One region of the Brevibacillus sp. NRRL NRS-603 genome, then DNA from elsewhere that is predicted to be linked to it. Evidence: predicted binding sites of a transcription regulator. Region 1 holds the regulator's gene; the other holds the start of a gene.
The links. Region 1 encodes CtsR, which represses protease genes until heat stress. Its sites were predicted from a motif close to ATGGTCAATAAAGGTCAAACA; they were not measured.
Positions count from the first base shown of each region.

Region 2: a site for CtsR is predicted at 5,642-5,662, ahead of C7R94_RS05315 (ATP-dependent Clp protease ATP-binding subunit). Genes of this name have one in related genera too.

Region 1 is NZ_PXZN01000032.1:106,726-114,708, forward strand. Features, by position in the region: gene radA (DNA repair protein RadA) at 1-1,061, opposite strand, end outside; gene C7R94_RS23205 (ATP-dependent Clp protease ATP-binding subunit) at 1,166-3,616, opposite strand; gene mcsB (protein-arginine kinase McsB) at 3,677-4,750, opposite strand; gene mcsA (protein-arginine kinase activator protein McsA) at 4,770-5,288, opposite strand; gene C7R94_RS23220 (CtsR family transcriptional regulator) at 5,305-5,769, opposite strand; gene C7R94_RS23225 (HAD hydrolase-like protein) at 5,958-6,644, opposite strand; gene C7R94_RS23230 (MGDG synthase family glycosyltransferase) at 6,674-7,795, opposite strand.
Region 2 is NZ_PXZN01000009.1:132,658-140,640, forward strand. Features, by position in the region: gene C7R94_RS05280 (non-ribosomal peptide synthetase) at 1-523, shown strand, start outside; gene C7R94_RS05285 (alpha/beta fold hydrolase) at 697-1,458, shown strand; gene nfi (deoxyribonuclease V) at 1,530-2,216, opposite strand; gene rbsK (ribokinase) at 2,384-3,286, shown strand; gene C7R94_RS05300 (cupin domain-containing protein) at 3,297-3,659, shown strand; gene C7R94_RS05305 (TetR/AcrR family transcriptional regulator) at 3,783-4,379, shown strand; gene C7R94_RS05310 (MFS transporter) at 4,445-5,584, shown strand; gene C7R94_RS05315 (ATP-dependent Clp protease ATP-binding subunit) at 5,703-7,841, shown strand; gene C7R94_RS05320 (YqaA family protein) at 7,898-7,983, opposite strand, start outside.

The sequences.
Region 1 (7,983 bases):
ACATAAGCATCCTGATTTTGTAGCATCATGCCCATGCGCTTTTCCAACACGGCCATGATCATCGCCACACGCTGATGATCTACACCTGTTGCCGTTCTCCGCGGGGTCACAAAGCTGGTCGGGGCAACGAGAGCTTGCAGCTCCACCAAAACGGGACGTGTACCCTCCATACTGGCTACGACTGTGGAACCCGCAACACCAAATGGACGCTCTGCCAAAAATATTTCAGATGGATTCGCCACTTCCTCCAAACCGCGATCCTTCATCTCGAAAATACCGATTTCGTTTGTCGAACCAAAACGGTTTTTGACGGCGCGTAAAATTCGAAACGTATTGTGGCGCTCCCCTTCAAAATAGAGAACAGCATCTACCATGTGCTCAAGCATACGCGGACCAGCGATGGAGCCTTCCTTGGTTACGTGACCGACGATAAAGGTACCAATCCCTTTCCCTTTTGCAATCCGCATCAATTGGGCAGTAGCCTCCCGCACTTGTGCAACGCTCCCCGCAGCCGATTGAATCGTCGGGTGGAAAACAGTCTGGATCGAGTCAATAATCAGCACATCCGGGTCTACTTGATTAATATGCTGTTCGATCAAATCCAAATCATTTTCTGCCAATACAAACATCGGCGGCGTTTGCAAATGGAGTCGATCCGCGCGAATTTTGATCTGCTTTGCCGACTCCTCTCCAGATACATAAAGAACCTTCGCCCCTTGATGAGCCAAGGCAAAAGATGTCTGCAAGAGCAATGTCGATTTCCCGATTCCGGGGTCTCCCCCAACTAAAATGAGTGAGCCCGGCACAAGTCCACCACCAAGAACACGATTTAATTCTCCGATCGTCGTATCCATGCGCGGCTCTTCTTCACTGGCTACCTGGGTCAATGGAATCGCAGATTGGCGCTGACCGCCGCTCAGTCCTTCGTGACGATGTGCATTTTTTACCGTCACTTCCTCTACTAGGGTGTTCCAGCTGCTGCAACCCGGACATTTCCCCATCCATTTTGGCGATTCATAGCCACATTCTTGACACGCGTATTTCGTTTTATACTTTGACATAATCGCACCCTCACTTGGATTTCTTTCTCTACTTTTATCATAATTACGCACCCAAAAAAAGAATACCTCCCGAATCAGGAGGCATTCTATTACGTTTCAACAGTTTACGATTTCGTTTTTTCGAGGCGCTTGACTACCAGCTTGCCTTCTTCGGCTTCGATATTGACGGTATCGCCTTTACTGATCGTACCCTTGAGCAATTCCTCGGACAAATTATCCTCGATGTGACGCTGGATAGCTCGACGCAGAGGACGCGCACCATAGGCCGGATCAAAGCCCTCTTTTGCCAATACTTTCTTGGCTTCTTCGGTCAATTGGAAATCAATGTCCTGCTCTTTCAAACGTTTACGCAGCTCTTCTGTCATGAGCGATACGATTTGCTCGATGTGCTCTTGCTCCAAAGAGTGGAACACGATGACTTCATCAATACGGTTCAAGAACTCAGGACGGAAGCTCTTCTTCAGCTCATCCATGACTTTGTCCTTCATATCCTGATACTTTCTTTCCGAATCGTTGGTCGTGAAGCCGAGCGTCGTATTTTTCTTGATCATGCTGGCTCCGACGTTGGAAGTCATGATGACAACCGTGTTGCGGAAATCAACCGTACGTCCCTTGGAGTCTGTCAGACGACCATCATCCAATACTTGCAAGAGGATGTTGAATACGTCTGGGTGGGCTTTCTCGATTTCGTCCAGCAAAATGACGGAGTAAGGCTTGCGACGAACTTTTTCGGTCAGCTGACCGCCTTCGTCAAAGCCTACGTAGCCAGGAGGGGCACCTACCAGACGTGCGGTGGAATGCTTCTCCATGTACTCGGACATATCTACACGAATCATGGCATCCTCGTCACCGAAAAGCGTCTCTGCCACGGCACGAGCCAATTCGGTTTTACCCACACCGGTAGGTCCCAGGAAGATAAACGAGCCGATTGGGCGTTTTGGATCTTTCAAACCAGCACGGGCACGGCGGATCGCACGCGAAATGGATTTGACTGCCTCATCTTGACCAATGACGCGATCGTGCAAAATCTCTTCCATCTTCAGCAAGCGCTCTGTTTCTTCTTCCTTCAGCTTCAACACAGGGATACCCGTCCAGCTCGCTACTACTTGTGCGATGTCTTCTGGCGTAACCTCCATGTTCAGCTGGCCTTGACGCTCTTTCCAGTCTTTTTTCGTTTTATCCAGTTCTTCACGCAGTTTTTGCTCCTGATCGCGAAGTGCTGCTGCTTCCTCGAACTCTTGTGATTGGACGGCAGCGTCTTTTTCCTTGCGCACCTCTTCCAGACGTCCCTCCAGCTCTTTGAGGTTTGGCGGAACCGTAAAGGATTGCAAGCGGACCTTAGATGCCGCCTCGTCGACCAAGTCGATAGCCTTGTCAGGCAGGAAGCGTTCCGTAATATAGCGGTCAGACAATTTTACTGCCTGCTCGATTGCTTCATCGGTAATTTTGACACGATGGTGGGCTTCGTAACGATCACGAAGGCCATGCAGGATACGGATAGCATCCTCTGCTGTCGGTTCATCAACCTGAATCGGTTGGAAACGACGCTCCAATGCCGCGTCTTTTTCAATGTACTTGCGATATTCATCCAGCGTAGTAGCACCTACGCACTGTAGCTCGCCACGTGCCAGGGCAGGCTTCAAAATGTTGGAGGCATCGATTGCGCCTTCTGCTCCACCTGCACCAATCAAGGTATGCAGCTCATCAATAAACAGGATGATGTTTCCTGCTTGGCGAATTTCGTCCATGATTTTTTTCAGACGATCTTCGAACTCACCGCGATATTTGGTACCCGCAACAACGGTTCCCATATCCAGTGTCATGACGCGTTTATCACGAAGGGTTTCCGGAATTTCGTTGTTCACGATTTTTTGGGCAAGACCTTCTGCGATAGCTGTTTTCCCTACACCAGGCTCCCCAATCAAAACAGGGTTGTTCTTGGTACGTCTGCTAAGTACTTGGATCACACGCTCGATTTCTTTTTGGCGACCGATGACCGGGTCCAGCCCGCCATCACGAGCGATTGCAGTCAGATCCCTTGCCAAGCCGTCCAGTGTCGGTGTATTCGCCGCTGGGTTCCCTCCAGACGGTTGATGAGATGCCATCATTTCCGAGCTGCCAAGCAGCTGGAGCACCTGTTGGCGTGCCTTGTTCAGGCTAACGCCCAAATTGTTCATGATTCTCGCAGCAATGCCTTCTCCTTCACGGATCAAGCCAAGCAGAATATGTTCAGTCCCCACATAGGTATGACCCAATTTGCGGGCTTCGTCCATCGACAGTTCAATGACCTTTTTGGCGCGAGGTGTATAGTTTGGTGTGTAATTACTACCGGACTGCTCCGTTCCTCGCCCGATTAACGACTCCACTTCACTCTGGATTTTATCGAGGCCAAGCCCAAGTGATTGCAGTGCCTTTGCAGCAATCCCTTCGCCTTCTCGAATGAGTCCCAGCAGCACATGCTCTGTCCCAATATCTTTGTGCCCGAGACGAACCGCCTCTTCCAGGGCAAGCGCCAGTACTTTTTGTGCTCGTTCTGTAAAACGTCCAAACATCATATCGTACACCTCCGTATAACCGTGTTTATTCTCTATATGGTTAACAATTGCGTGATACCATTACCCTTGTGATTCTACTACGCGCAGACGCTCTCGGATCAGCCTTGCCCTTCTTTCGTCGCGTTGGTCCGGAGTAAGCTTTTGACCAGCGTGGTGTTGTAAAAACCCTGGCTGTGTCGTGACCAACAGTTCGTTTAGAACGAGCGGAGATACATTAGGAATGATACCTAGATCAATCCCTAGACGTACATCGGATAAACGTTGAGCCGCTTCCTTGGACTCTACCGTGCGGGCATACATCAAGATACCATACGACCGAAAAATCCGATCCTCCAAAGAAACCCGGGTATGCTCCAGCAAATAAGTTCGTGCCACACGCTCTTGCTCAATAATCTGTCTGGCTACACCGTAAAGATTGGAAAGGATATCCGACTCAGACATCCCCAGTGTGACCTGATTGGATAACTGAAAAAGATTCCCTAGAGCTTCGCTGCCCTCTCCGTAAATTCCTCTAACGACCAGACCAACTTGATTAATTGCCTGTAAAATTCTGCTGATCTGCTGCGTCATCACCAGAGCGGGCAAGTGCAGCATCACAGATGCACGAATTCCCGTACCCACATTGGTTGGACAGCTTGTAAGATATCCTCGTGTTTCGTCGAATGCGTAGTTCAAGCTTTTCTCAAAAATGTCGTCTATCTTCGTACCTATTTCCCATGCCTCGTTCAAACGAAACCCGGGTAATAGTACCTGTATTCGAATGTGGTCTTCTTCATTAACCATAATGCTCACAGACTCATCTTCCCGAAGCAATACGGCACCTTTGCGAGATTCCTCTGCCAGGTGAGGGCTAATCAGATGCTTTTCTACGAGCACGCGTTTTTCTAACGGGTTAATTTGATCCATATGGATGACCTGAAGCTGATGCCGTTTGCGCATTGCCTCCGAATCGCTTACTTCCGTTATCTTTCTGACGACTTCCTCGCCCTGCGAGTCCGTTGCCAATAACGGAAAAGGGTGCTGGCGCAGGTTACGGGCGATACGCAGCCGTGTACTGATGACAATGTCGGAATCGGGACCTTCTCCTTTCATCCAATTGCTCCACGGGTTTTGCATAAACTGCTTTTGGGACATAACCAGCTAACCTCCCTTGCTACGATTGGGCCATTTTTTGTTCCAATGCTCGAATTCGATCACGCATTTCTGCTGCCTTCTCGAACTCTTCACTGGCGACATGACTTTGCAGCGCTTGCTTTAGTTGCTCCAGCTCTTTACGGATCTTTAGTTTGCTACCGGTACGCTCTGGTACTTTTCCACTATGCTGTGTGTTTCCATGAATCCGGCGGAAAAGTGGGTCCAGTCGATCCCCCAAAAAGGTGTAGCAATCACTACAGCCAAATCGGCCGCTTTTACTGAATTGAGCATATGTGAGTCCACATGTTTCGCATTGAAGCGGCTTATTCGTTGCCGTTTCGCGTCCATTCTTTTGCATGGGATCAAATTTTAAAAGTCCTGACAGGAGATTGTTGATGCTGAAGTTGTGAAAGCCGGTAAAGACGTCCCCTTTTTCATGAGCACACTGCTCGCAAATATGGTATTCGGTTTTTTCGCCATTGACGATTTTCGTCAAATGAAGTGTCGCCGGTCGTTTTCCGCATTCCTCACAGTTCATAACATCCTACCTCCTTTTACTTCAACAAGATTGCTGCGATCATCTGCTTTAAAATATTTGCCCGCAAACGATCCCGCAATTCAGCTTCTAGGGTCAATACGTTTCGCGAGGTAGCGATTTTCATCAAGGTGGCTTCTCTGATGTTGACTAATCCTTCCTCTAATAGTCTTTCTACGATCGCATTTCCCACGCTCTGACTGATGCTCTCACCAATCAGTTCTTCTGTTAGCAATTCCTGCAAGCGTGCTTTGCTGACAATCTGCACCTTACGTATGCGAATATACCCGCCGCCCCCGCGCTTACTTTCTACGATGTAGCCTTTTTGAACGGTAAAGCGCGTATTAATGACGTAATTAATCTGAGACGGCACACATTGAAAATGGTCGGCAAGCTCACTACGCTGAATCTCGATCGATCCATTGGGACTGTTTGTAATGATGCTTTTCAAGTGATGTTCAATGATGTCCGAGATATTACGCAAGTCATCGCCTCCTATTCCTCTGTGTATGTTTCTTATGAGGTACCTATTGACTTTGACTATCTTTGACTTTAATTATAATGGGTTTAGTGCGTGCCCGCAAGTGTCCCTTACACATTCTAGTGTGGGCAAAAGAGGGTCGCTTGAAACTTGGACATGATCAACAAAAAAACCACTCCCTGAGGAATGGTTTATGCTTGTTTTTGCGTATTGGTGTCGATTTCTGGCAAATGATTCAGTAGCTGAGAGAAGCTGGTGATGATGACATCTGCCCCATCAAGCTCGCCTGGTTTGGCAAAACCAAAGTCGCATCCAATGGTAAATAAACCGTTTGTCTTGCCTGCTTCCACGTCGGAGTGACGATCTCCTACCATGATGGCTCGCCCGATTTTGTAATCAGACAACAATTTTGCAACTAGGTCATTCTTGGAATGCGTACGGAAACGGCCGGCCGAGTACAGGTCGGTCATCAGCGGCTTTAACTCGTATTCCTGACAAATGGCATCGATGTACTCTTCCTGCCCATTGCTTGCTATAAACAAAGCAAATCCTTTTTCACGCAGCTTTTCCAGAGTTGATTTTACATCCGGATAGAGGTCGGTCACTTTTTCTTTAAGTAACTGGATTTCATTATCTAGCAAGAACGCGTCTGCTGAGCGAATGGCTTCCTCACTCGCGTCTGGCAACAATTTGTCCCAAATCTGCTCAATTGTCATTCCCAGTACATTGATCAGTTCACGTTCGTTTGGGGTTTCCCCCTGCCATAGTCCTTTTTGACGAAGCTGGTCAAACGTTCGAATAAATGCGGGGGTCGACAGCTTTTCTGTTTGAAGTAACGTGCCATCCATATCAAATAATATCGCGAATGGTACAGTCATGGGTTCCTCCATTTTGTCTGGCTAGGCAGCTATTCTACTTCTCCTGGCAACATATTCATGTCATCCATGATAAACTCAGTAATTCGTTGTGCAGCATCTGGCTTTGAGATTTTCTGTCCCATTCTACGCATGTATTCCACCTTGGACGGGCTATGCAATAGTTCATCGATAAAGTAAATCAACTGCTCGGATAGATTCGCGTGTACCGCACATCCGTTGTTGAGCAAAAAGTGGCTGTTCCGCTCTTCCTGTCCAGGCAGAGGGTTGTAAATAATCATGGGTACCCGTTTACTCATTACTTCAGCTGATGTAAGTCCGCCTGATTTGGTGACAATTAAATCAGCCGTTTCCAAGTATTCGTGGAAGTTATTGATGAATTTTAGCGGAACGACTTCATGCCGATACGTACGATTTATCACTTTATTGTACAGCTTGTCGTTTGTCCCTGTTAACACAAAGGTTTTCAAAGGGATGTTAATCTCTTCTAACCCATCTAATACCTTTTCCATCGAGCCGAGACCCAATCCGCCCCCTGAAAGAATAATACTCTTTTGTTCAGGTGCGAGGCCCAGCTTTTGCCGTATCAAATCGGAGTCCAAAGGCAAGCTGAATTTTTTCATGATGGGAATACCCATCGGAATGAATTTTTGATGGTCCTGTCGATAAACGTCTAACAGGTAATACAGTTGTTCATGACCGATAAAGTAATAATTGATATGGTGATTAATCCATGAAGGATGGATGGTATAGTCGGTAATGATGGTATAGATTGGTTCCTTCCAATCATTTCTCCCTTTTAGCACGGAGAGCATACAGCTTGCAAATGGATGCGTAGCAATAAAGGCATCAGGCTGTACACTGTTGATCAGCTTTTTTAGTTTGTTTGCCAATAACTTATTCATCAGCACATTCATATCGAAGAAACGGGTTTTTTCTGTATTATGATAAATTCTTCCCCACATCTTAGGTGACAGCCTTAGCAGATTCATATAGCTTTCCAGCAAAATCTTGTGAAAGGTGGGGCTAATATATTCCAACGTATCGATGATCATTGATGTGCAACCACTCTCAGCCATGCTTTCTTGCATGGCCCGCGCTGCCTGGTTGTGTCCGTTACCGATGGAAGCGGAAAAGATTAGAATTTTTTTCATGAACGATTCTCCTTCATAACCTCGCCTACTCCAACGCCTGGATCAGGTACCTTCTCATGTTAGTCTACCCCAAGACCCGTCTGCAAGAGGGAACTTGTCGGTCATTCGGCCTAACTTATCGACAAAATAATCGCGAGTTTGACTTTATGCTATAGGAAAACCTCTATCGAGGCCTGTTCAACGAGGAG
Region 2 (7,983 bases), on a different contig from region 1:
AAACATCACGCTGGAACAGGCTGATTTTAGAAAAGTGGATGAGCACGATTTCGCACGGGCGATTTTGCAGCTTGTAGAAAAATACGGAGATTGCATACCGCAAGGCTCAGCGTGCACCATCGGTGGAGACGAAGGGCTAGACCAGGTGGGAGAGATGTTCCGCAAATTATCCGCGTTTGACAGAAGAGAACGCTTTACTGCTTATGTCCATGCGCTGGGCAAAACCTCAGGGGAACAGATGCCAGTGGAAATGGCAGAGGGCTTGTGCAAGGTGTTTGGGCAGAGCTTTAAAGCAGCTCGCTATACTCCTTTGCCATATATGGGAGACATTCGCTTCTTGCTGGCTCGCGAGCCGTTTCAATTTTTGCCAAGCACGAGTGAAGAGACCATCGCTTTTTGGCAAGATATATGCATTGGAGAACTGGAAGTGACGGAAATCGCCGGAAACCATTACAGCTGCATGGTAGGAGAGAATGCGGTCAAGCTGGCGGAGCTGTTGGCAGTACCACTCGGCACCAAATAATTTCTTGGCTAAAAAGTAAGACAGCGGCAAGACAAGGACGACAAAATAACGTCCTTTCTGCCGCTGTTCTTTTTCCTTACCGCAAGAATCACTCCTGCAAAATAGAAACCCTCGTTTGTTCAGCACGTATTACTACAGGGAAGTCCAGCCCTAACAGAGTGAGGTGTCATACATTGGCAATTGAGATATCGACAGTAAGTACTACAAAAGGGAAGATCCAATATCATTGGAGCGGAAACGGCAAACCCAATATCGTCCTCATTAACGGTGGTTCAGGACCCATAGAAGGCTGGATGAAAATACTACCGGGTCTTTCAGAGACTTCATCTGTATTTTCCTATAATCGTCTTGGTGTCTCGGGTAGTGATAGGCCGCAAGAACCTCAAGATGGACGCACGATTGTAGAAACGTTGCGGGAGGCATTAAAGACAGTAGGATTAGAACCCCCATTTTTGCTAGTCGGACATTCATTAGGGGGATTATATGCAAATTTATATGCCCGGCTTTACCCCAACGAAGTAGCTGGCGTCGTCTTTTTAGAATCGAGCCATCCGAAAGATATCGAACTTGAAAAATATCAAGGTAAAGTAGTCAAAACCATCAACAAGATGCTCTCCATGTTCGATTCGTTGTCTCCCCATAAACAATTCAATGAAGTTCATTTTGTCAAAAAGACAGTGGAACAAATCCATGCAATCGATTCTTTTCCCGACATCCCTGTTTATGTGATTACAGGTGGAAAAGAAAATCGCATGATGCCAGAAGAAGTACGCAAAAAACGAATCGAGCATCAGTTGGAACTGCTTTCATTATCAGGCAACAGCAAACATATCCTCGCTGAAAAAAGTGGACATTTTCCCCAATTTACCGAGCCCGAAGTCGTCATTGATACGATCAAAGACTGTGTCGAACAAATACAACAGAAAACGTTGTAGCCCACCTGCCAAGCCGTACTCTGCTGCTAAAGCTACACCTGGCACTTTTAGAAGGTAAGGCCAACACTCCATTAGCGGCTGCTATTTAACTCTGCCGATACTTTATTCACGAGCTGATCTGCTTGGCGCGTCGTTTCGGGCAAACGATATTTGGGGGAGAGCTTGGTGATCCATGCGCATGCAGTTGGCAAAGAGATTCCATGCCCAATCGAGACGAATATCGGTTTGATATTGGGTTGTGTGCGCAAGACTCCACCGATGATTTCCCCCTGATCGATCAAAGGGGAATACGCACCTCTTTCCTGTTCGGGTTCTTCGTATTCACCTAGCAGTCTCGTTTTTCCACAGCCAATGGTAGGAATGTCAAACAAGATGCCCAAATGACTGGCTAGTCCGAATCTTCGCGGATGGGCGATTCCTTGCCCGTCGCAGACGACGAGCTGCGGTGTTGTTTTGAGCTCCTTGAATGCTCGTACCAGTGGAGGCAGCTCTCGAAAAGAGAACAAGCCGGGAATATACGGGAATTCGACGGTGTCTTGAATGACGACAGACTCGACGACTTGCAAGGAAGTGGCGTCGAGGATCACGACACCAGCGACTAACAAATCAGACTCGGCATGATAGGCGACATCTACACCGGCGACGAAGCTTACGTCCGTTAGTTGATCTACTTTTTTCACTTGCAGGGCTAGCTGTCGCTGCAGGTTGATGGCCTCTTGCTCATCAATATTCCAAGGATGTTGGATAATCGGCTCCATCTGCTTACCTCCGGATGATAGAAGATTTGTTCATTATATCTAATGGATGTGCTATGCTCCAAGTCATAGGAACAATCCTAAAGAAAATACGTTGACTTCTCGGATGAAAAGCACTATTTTGTAACCGACCGAATCATCATGTTCGAGATTAGCTAGGAGGGCTCGTCGTGAAAATCGCAGTAGTAGGAAGCATCAATATGGATCTCGTAACCCATGTACATCATTTGCCCAAAGCAGGAGAAACGATTACAAGCCATCACTTCGAGCTGATTCCGGGTGGAAAGGGAGCGAATCAGGCAGTAGCGGCTTCTCGCCTGGGTGCGCATGTCTCCATGATCGGAATGGTAGGAGAAGATGAGAACGGCCGGGTTATGCTCAAGGGGCTAACGGATGCGCACGTCCACATAGAGGGAATCAAATGCTCGGGTACGACAGGCATGGCTTTTATCAATGTAAGTGATGATGGGGAAAATAACATCGTGCTCGTTCCAGGTGCGAATGCGCTCGTTAGCTCTGAGCACATTGCAGACCATCTGGCTATTTTAAAGGACAGCGACGTCGTATTGCTCCAACTGGAAATCCCGATGCCTGTCGTGGAATATACAGTCAAAGAGGCGGCTCGACTCGGCAAGCTGGTCATTTTAAATCCGGCACCTGCACGCGAGCTATCCAGTGAGCTATTAACCCATGTACATACCTTAACCCCAAATGAAACAGAGCTTTCTATTCTCACAGGAATGCCTGTATCCACGATAGAGGAAGTGCATGCCGCAGCCAAAAAGCTTTTGTCTGGTGGACCAAAACGCGTCATCGTGACGTTGGGAGAAAAGGGCGCTCTCTTAGTAACCGCTGATGAAGCGACCCATATCCCGGCTTTCCGCGTAGAGCCGGTGGATACAACTGCGGCAGGCGATTCCTTTACAGCTGCTTTTGCGGTTGGGATTACACAAGGAATGACAGAAACGGAAGCGGCCGCTTTCGCAAGCAAAGTAGCAGCGATTGTCGTTACTAGGAACGGAGCTCAACCATCCCTGCCTACTTTCGATGAAGTGCAAGCATATTCTTTTTAATAGGGGAAAAATGATGGAAAAGGTCAATATAGCTGAAAAGTTTTCGTTATTCTATGAGTATTGGAGTCCCAAAATTGTAGGCGAAATCAATGACTCCTATGTAAAGCTGGCGAAATTTAAAGGAGAGTTTGTCTGGCATCAGCATGAAAATGAAGATGAGATGTTTTTCGTAGTGAAAGGGAAGCTGCTTATTAAGTTTCGCGATAAAGATGTTTGGTTAAACGAAGGGGAATTTCTCATTGTTCCAAAAGGTGTAGAGCATATGCCAGTTGCAGAGGAAGAGGTTCATGTATTATTGCTAGAACCAAAGACGACGCTGAATACTGGAGATCAAGTAAACGAAAAAACAGTAACAGATTTAGAGACGATATAATCAATGATCAAGCCTATTTTGAGAGATGATTTTCAAAATGGGCTTTTTCTATTTAATTTGTTGACCGTTCGGTACATAATGTGTAAAATTTCCATAACAGTTGGAAACGAAAGGAGGATTCCGGTGAGCAAACGCGGCAGACCTCGTGATTTTGATTACACGTCCATCGTAGATGTGGCCATGAAAACATTTTGGTCAAAAGGCTACAATGGTTGTTCGACACATGATTTATGCAGTGATACTGGACTAGGAAAAGGCAGCTTGTACAATACGTTTGGCAGCAAACAGGACCTTTATCTGGCGGTGGTGGAACACTATCACGATACCGGGATTCGTGAACAGCGGGCATTATTGGAAAGCCCGGGTTCCGTGAAAGAACGGCTGCAAAATTTTTTAGATTGGGCATTGGTGGAAGACTTTGAATCAATGAATCCAAAGGGATGTTTGCTGATCAATGCGGGATTGGAACGGGCAAAAGACGATCCCAAGATTGAAGAAATCGTCTCGAGACATGTTGAACTTCTCAAGCAAACTATGGAAAAAGTGATGGAGGAAGGCTTGCGAACGGGTGAAATCGCCAAAAAACGATCCGCGGTGGATTTGGCCAGCTTATTTTTAAGCAGCTACTACGGCTTTCGTGTGTTGAATACATCCACACAAAATCGGACATTGGCTGAACAAATCATGAATGGCACTATAGAATCTATCTTTGGCGCGTAATGCGCTCTTTTTTTGAGTGATTTTTGTACCGATTGTTACAATAATTAGACGAGGAGTGTTCCTTTATGCCGTCGATGATTTATTTGTTAGCGGTAGCGATTTTTGCGATGACGACTTCTGAATTTATGGTGGCTGGGATGATGAATGAGCTTGCCGATGATTTTGGCGTGTCGATCCCATCCATCGGATATTTTATTACGGCGTATGCGGGGGCAATGGTGATAGGAGGTCCCGTCCTGACAGCAACTCTCTTGCACATTCGCCGAAAACAAGCGCTGCTTTCTTTGGTTGCCGTCTTCTTTATTGGTCAAGCGTTAGGGGCAATAGCTTGGAATTACGAGTCGATGATGCTTGCTCGTATCCTAACGGGTATCGCTTCATCCGCAGCGTTTGGCATCTCCGTCAGTATTTCAGCCAGCTTGGTTCCCCCTCAATCACGGGGAAAGGCCGCTTCGATTGTTTTGGCAGGCTTAATGATTGCTACTGTCATCGGGCTCCCTCTGACAACCGTGATTGCACAATATTTCGGCTGGAGAATGAGCTTTTGGGCTGTTGCGGTAGTCGTATTATTATCAGGGGTCTTGATTCAATGGTTGCTCCCTTCCTCCGCACAAAAAGACCAGATGAATGGAAAGGATGAGCTTGCCAGTTTTCAAAATCCGCACCTTTGGGCTGCGTATGCAACGAGTATGCTAATCATTGGCGGTACGTTCGCAGCGTTTAGTTATTTTACTCCGATTCTTACCGGTGTAACGGCATTTTCGGATGCGAGTATCCCGTATTTGCTTGCCCTTTACGGCATCGCGACCGTGATCGGAAATGTCGTAATTGGCAGACTTGCTGACCGTTTTCCCATGCGAATCCTTGTAGCGGGATTAAGCATACTCTTATCGGCATTAGTTCTGTTTGCCGTAGGTGCCGAAAATAAATGGATCGCTGTGCTGTCCATTGTCCTGATTGGGTTGACGGGTGTAGCGATGAATCCGGCCATGATCGCACGCGTCATGAATACAGCAGGCAGTGGAACGATGGTAAACACGGTGCATACTTCCTTTATTACAATGGGTGTTGCCATTGGTTCTTCCTTGGGTGGGATCGGGATCAGCAGTGGCTATGGACTTGTCTCACCATTGTGGGTAGGTGCTTGTTTAGCTGTTATCGGGTTACTTTCAATCGTTCCCTACCTGCAAAGAAGCAAAGTGTAAAAAACCATACAATCCCTCTTGAAAGTCAAAGAAGGTCAAACTATAATAAAGTCAACGAAGGTCAGAAAAGGTCAAAGATCTTCTGAATTCCAAAACAACGCTTTTGGGGGGATTGAATATGCATTGTGAAATTTGCAAACAACGTGAAGCAACTGTGACTGTTCATATACGTGTACAAAATCAGCAACAAAAGTACGATCTGTGCCAGGATTGCAAAACAAAGCTGACCAACAAAATGGGAGTGGGCATGGGCTTTAGTCCTTTCTCTTCCTTCTCTGGACTGGATGAGTTCCTGCAAGGCTTTGCCCAAGGCTCTATGAATCCTGGCAAATCTTCCGGTCAACCGCGACCACAAGCACCCGAGCGTGGCGGAGGCATCCTCGATGACCTGGGGCGTAATCTCAACGATTCGGCACGTGCCGGACTGATTGATCCTGTGATTGGACGCGAACAAGAAATTGAGCGTGTCATTGAGATTTTGAACCGACGCAACAAGAACAATCCAGTTCTCATCGGAGAGCCAGGGGTCGGGAAGACGGCGATTGCGGAAGGTCTCGCCCTGCGTATTACGGAAGGGCAAGTACCGACTAAGCTGAAAAACAAGCAGGTGTACATTTTGGATGTCGCCTCTCTGGTTGCAGGGACGGGAATTCGCGGACAGTTCGAGGAAAAAATGAAGCAAGTGATTGCCGAGCTGCAAAAACGCAAGAACGTCATCCTGTTTGTGGATGAGATTCATCTCTTGGTGGGAGCAGGCTCTGCAGAAGGATCTATGGATGCAGGAAACATCCTGAAGCCTGCACTGGCTCGCGGTGAGTTGCAGCTGATTGGGGCAACTACGCTAAAAGAGTATCGCGTGATTGAAAAAGACGCTGCTCTGGAGCGTCGCCTGCAGCCAGTCATGGTCAAGGAACCAACCGTAGAACAAGCCATCGAGATTTTAAAAGGATTGCGTCCGAAATACGAAGCATTCCACCAAGTCGCTTACTCGGATGATGTCATCCGTGCCTCCGTGGAATACTCCCATCGTTACATCCAGGATCGATTCTTGCCTGACAAGGCGATTGATCTCATGGATGAAGTGGGCTCGCGCTTGAACCTGAGATCCTCCGCGGTTGATACGACAGAGCTGCATGAACGGCTGGCGCAAATCAATCAGGAGAAAAAGGAAGCGACGGAGCAAGAGGCATACGAACGAGCTGCCCGTCTGAGAGACGAGGAAGCGGCTATTTTAGAGAAGCTGGATCAGATGGAGGGCAAGGAGCAACGTGTCCAGGTTGACATCACGGACATCCAAGCCTTGATCGAGCAAAAGACTGGGATTCCTGTTACGAAGCTGCAAAGTGATGAGCAGATGAAAATGAAGAACCTGGCAGCTCATTTAGAAGCAAAAGTCATTGGTCAGTCTGAGGCGGTCACACAAGTAGCAAAGGCGATTCGACGCAGTCGTGCAGGCCTGAAACCGAAAAACAGACCGATCGCATCCTTCCTGTTCGTTGGACCGACTGGCGTAGGGAAGACAGAGCTGTCCAAAGTGCTGGCTGAGGAGCTGTTTGGTACCCGTGATTCCATGATCCGCCTCGATATGAGCGAGTACATGGAGAAGCACTCCGTATCCAAATTGATCGGTTCTCCTCCAGGCTACGTCGGACATGAAGAAGCAGGTCAACTCACAGAGCGCGTACGCCGCAATCCGTACAGCATTATCCTGCTGGATGAGATCGAAAAAGCACATCCGGACGTGATGCACATGTTCCTGCAAATTCTGGAGGATGGTCGTCTGACAGACAGTCAGGGCCGCACGGTGAATTTTAAGGAGACAGTCATCATTGCAACGAGCAATGCCGGTGTGAGCGAGCGTAAAATCTCCGTTGGCTTTGGAGCTCAAGCGCCCGAGCCTGCCACTGTGCTGGATTCTCTGGGAGCGTACTTCAAACCGGAGTTCCTGAACCGCTTCGACTCGATCATTTCCTTTGCTCATTTGGAAAAACACGATTTGGTCAAAATCGTCGATCTGCTGTTGCAAGATGTCATGGGCAATCTGTCTGAGCAAGGAATGGAAATCAGCGTGGCAGATGCTGCAAAAGAAAAGCTGGCTGAGCTGGGCTACAACCCTTCCTTCGGGGCACGTCCATTGCGTCGCGTGATTCAGCAATACGTCGAGGATGGCATTGCGGATCTGGTGATGGAGGAAGACAATGTGACAGCTATGGTCATTGATGTCGAGGATGATGTAATTCGTGTGAAAAAAGGATAACAGTCGTAAAAAAAAGAAACCCCGATCTGGGGTTTCTTTGCTTTTTAAGTTCTTTTTTATTTATTCATGGCTTTCTCATTGATGCCATTGCTGACGCCAGCACTTTCCATTTTCAGCTGGCGGCGCTTGGTGACGATTTTCT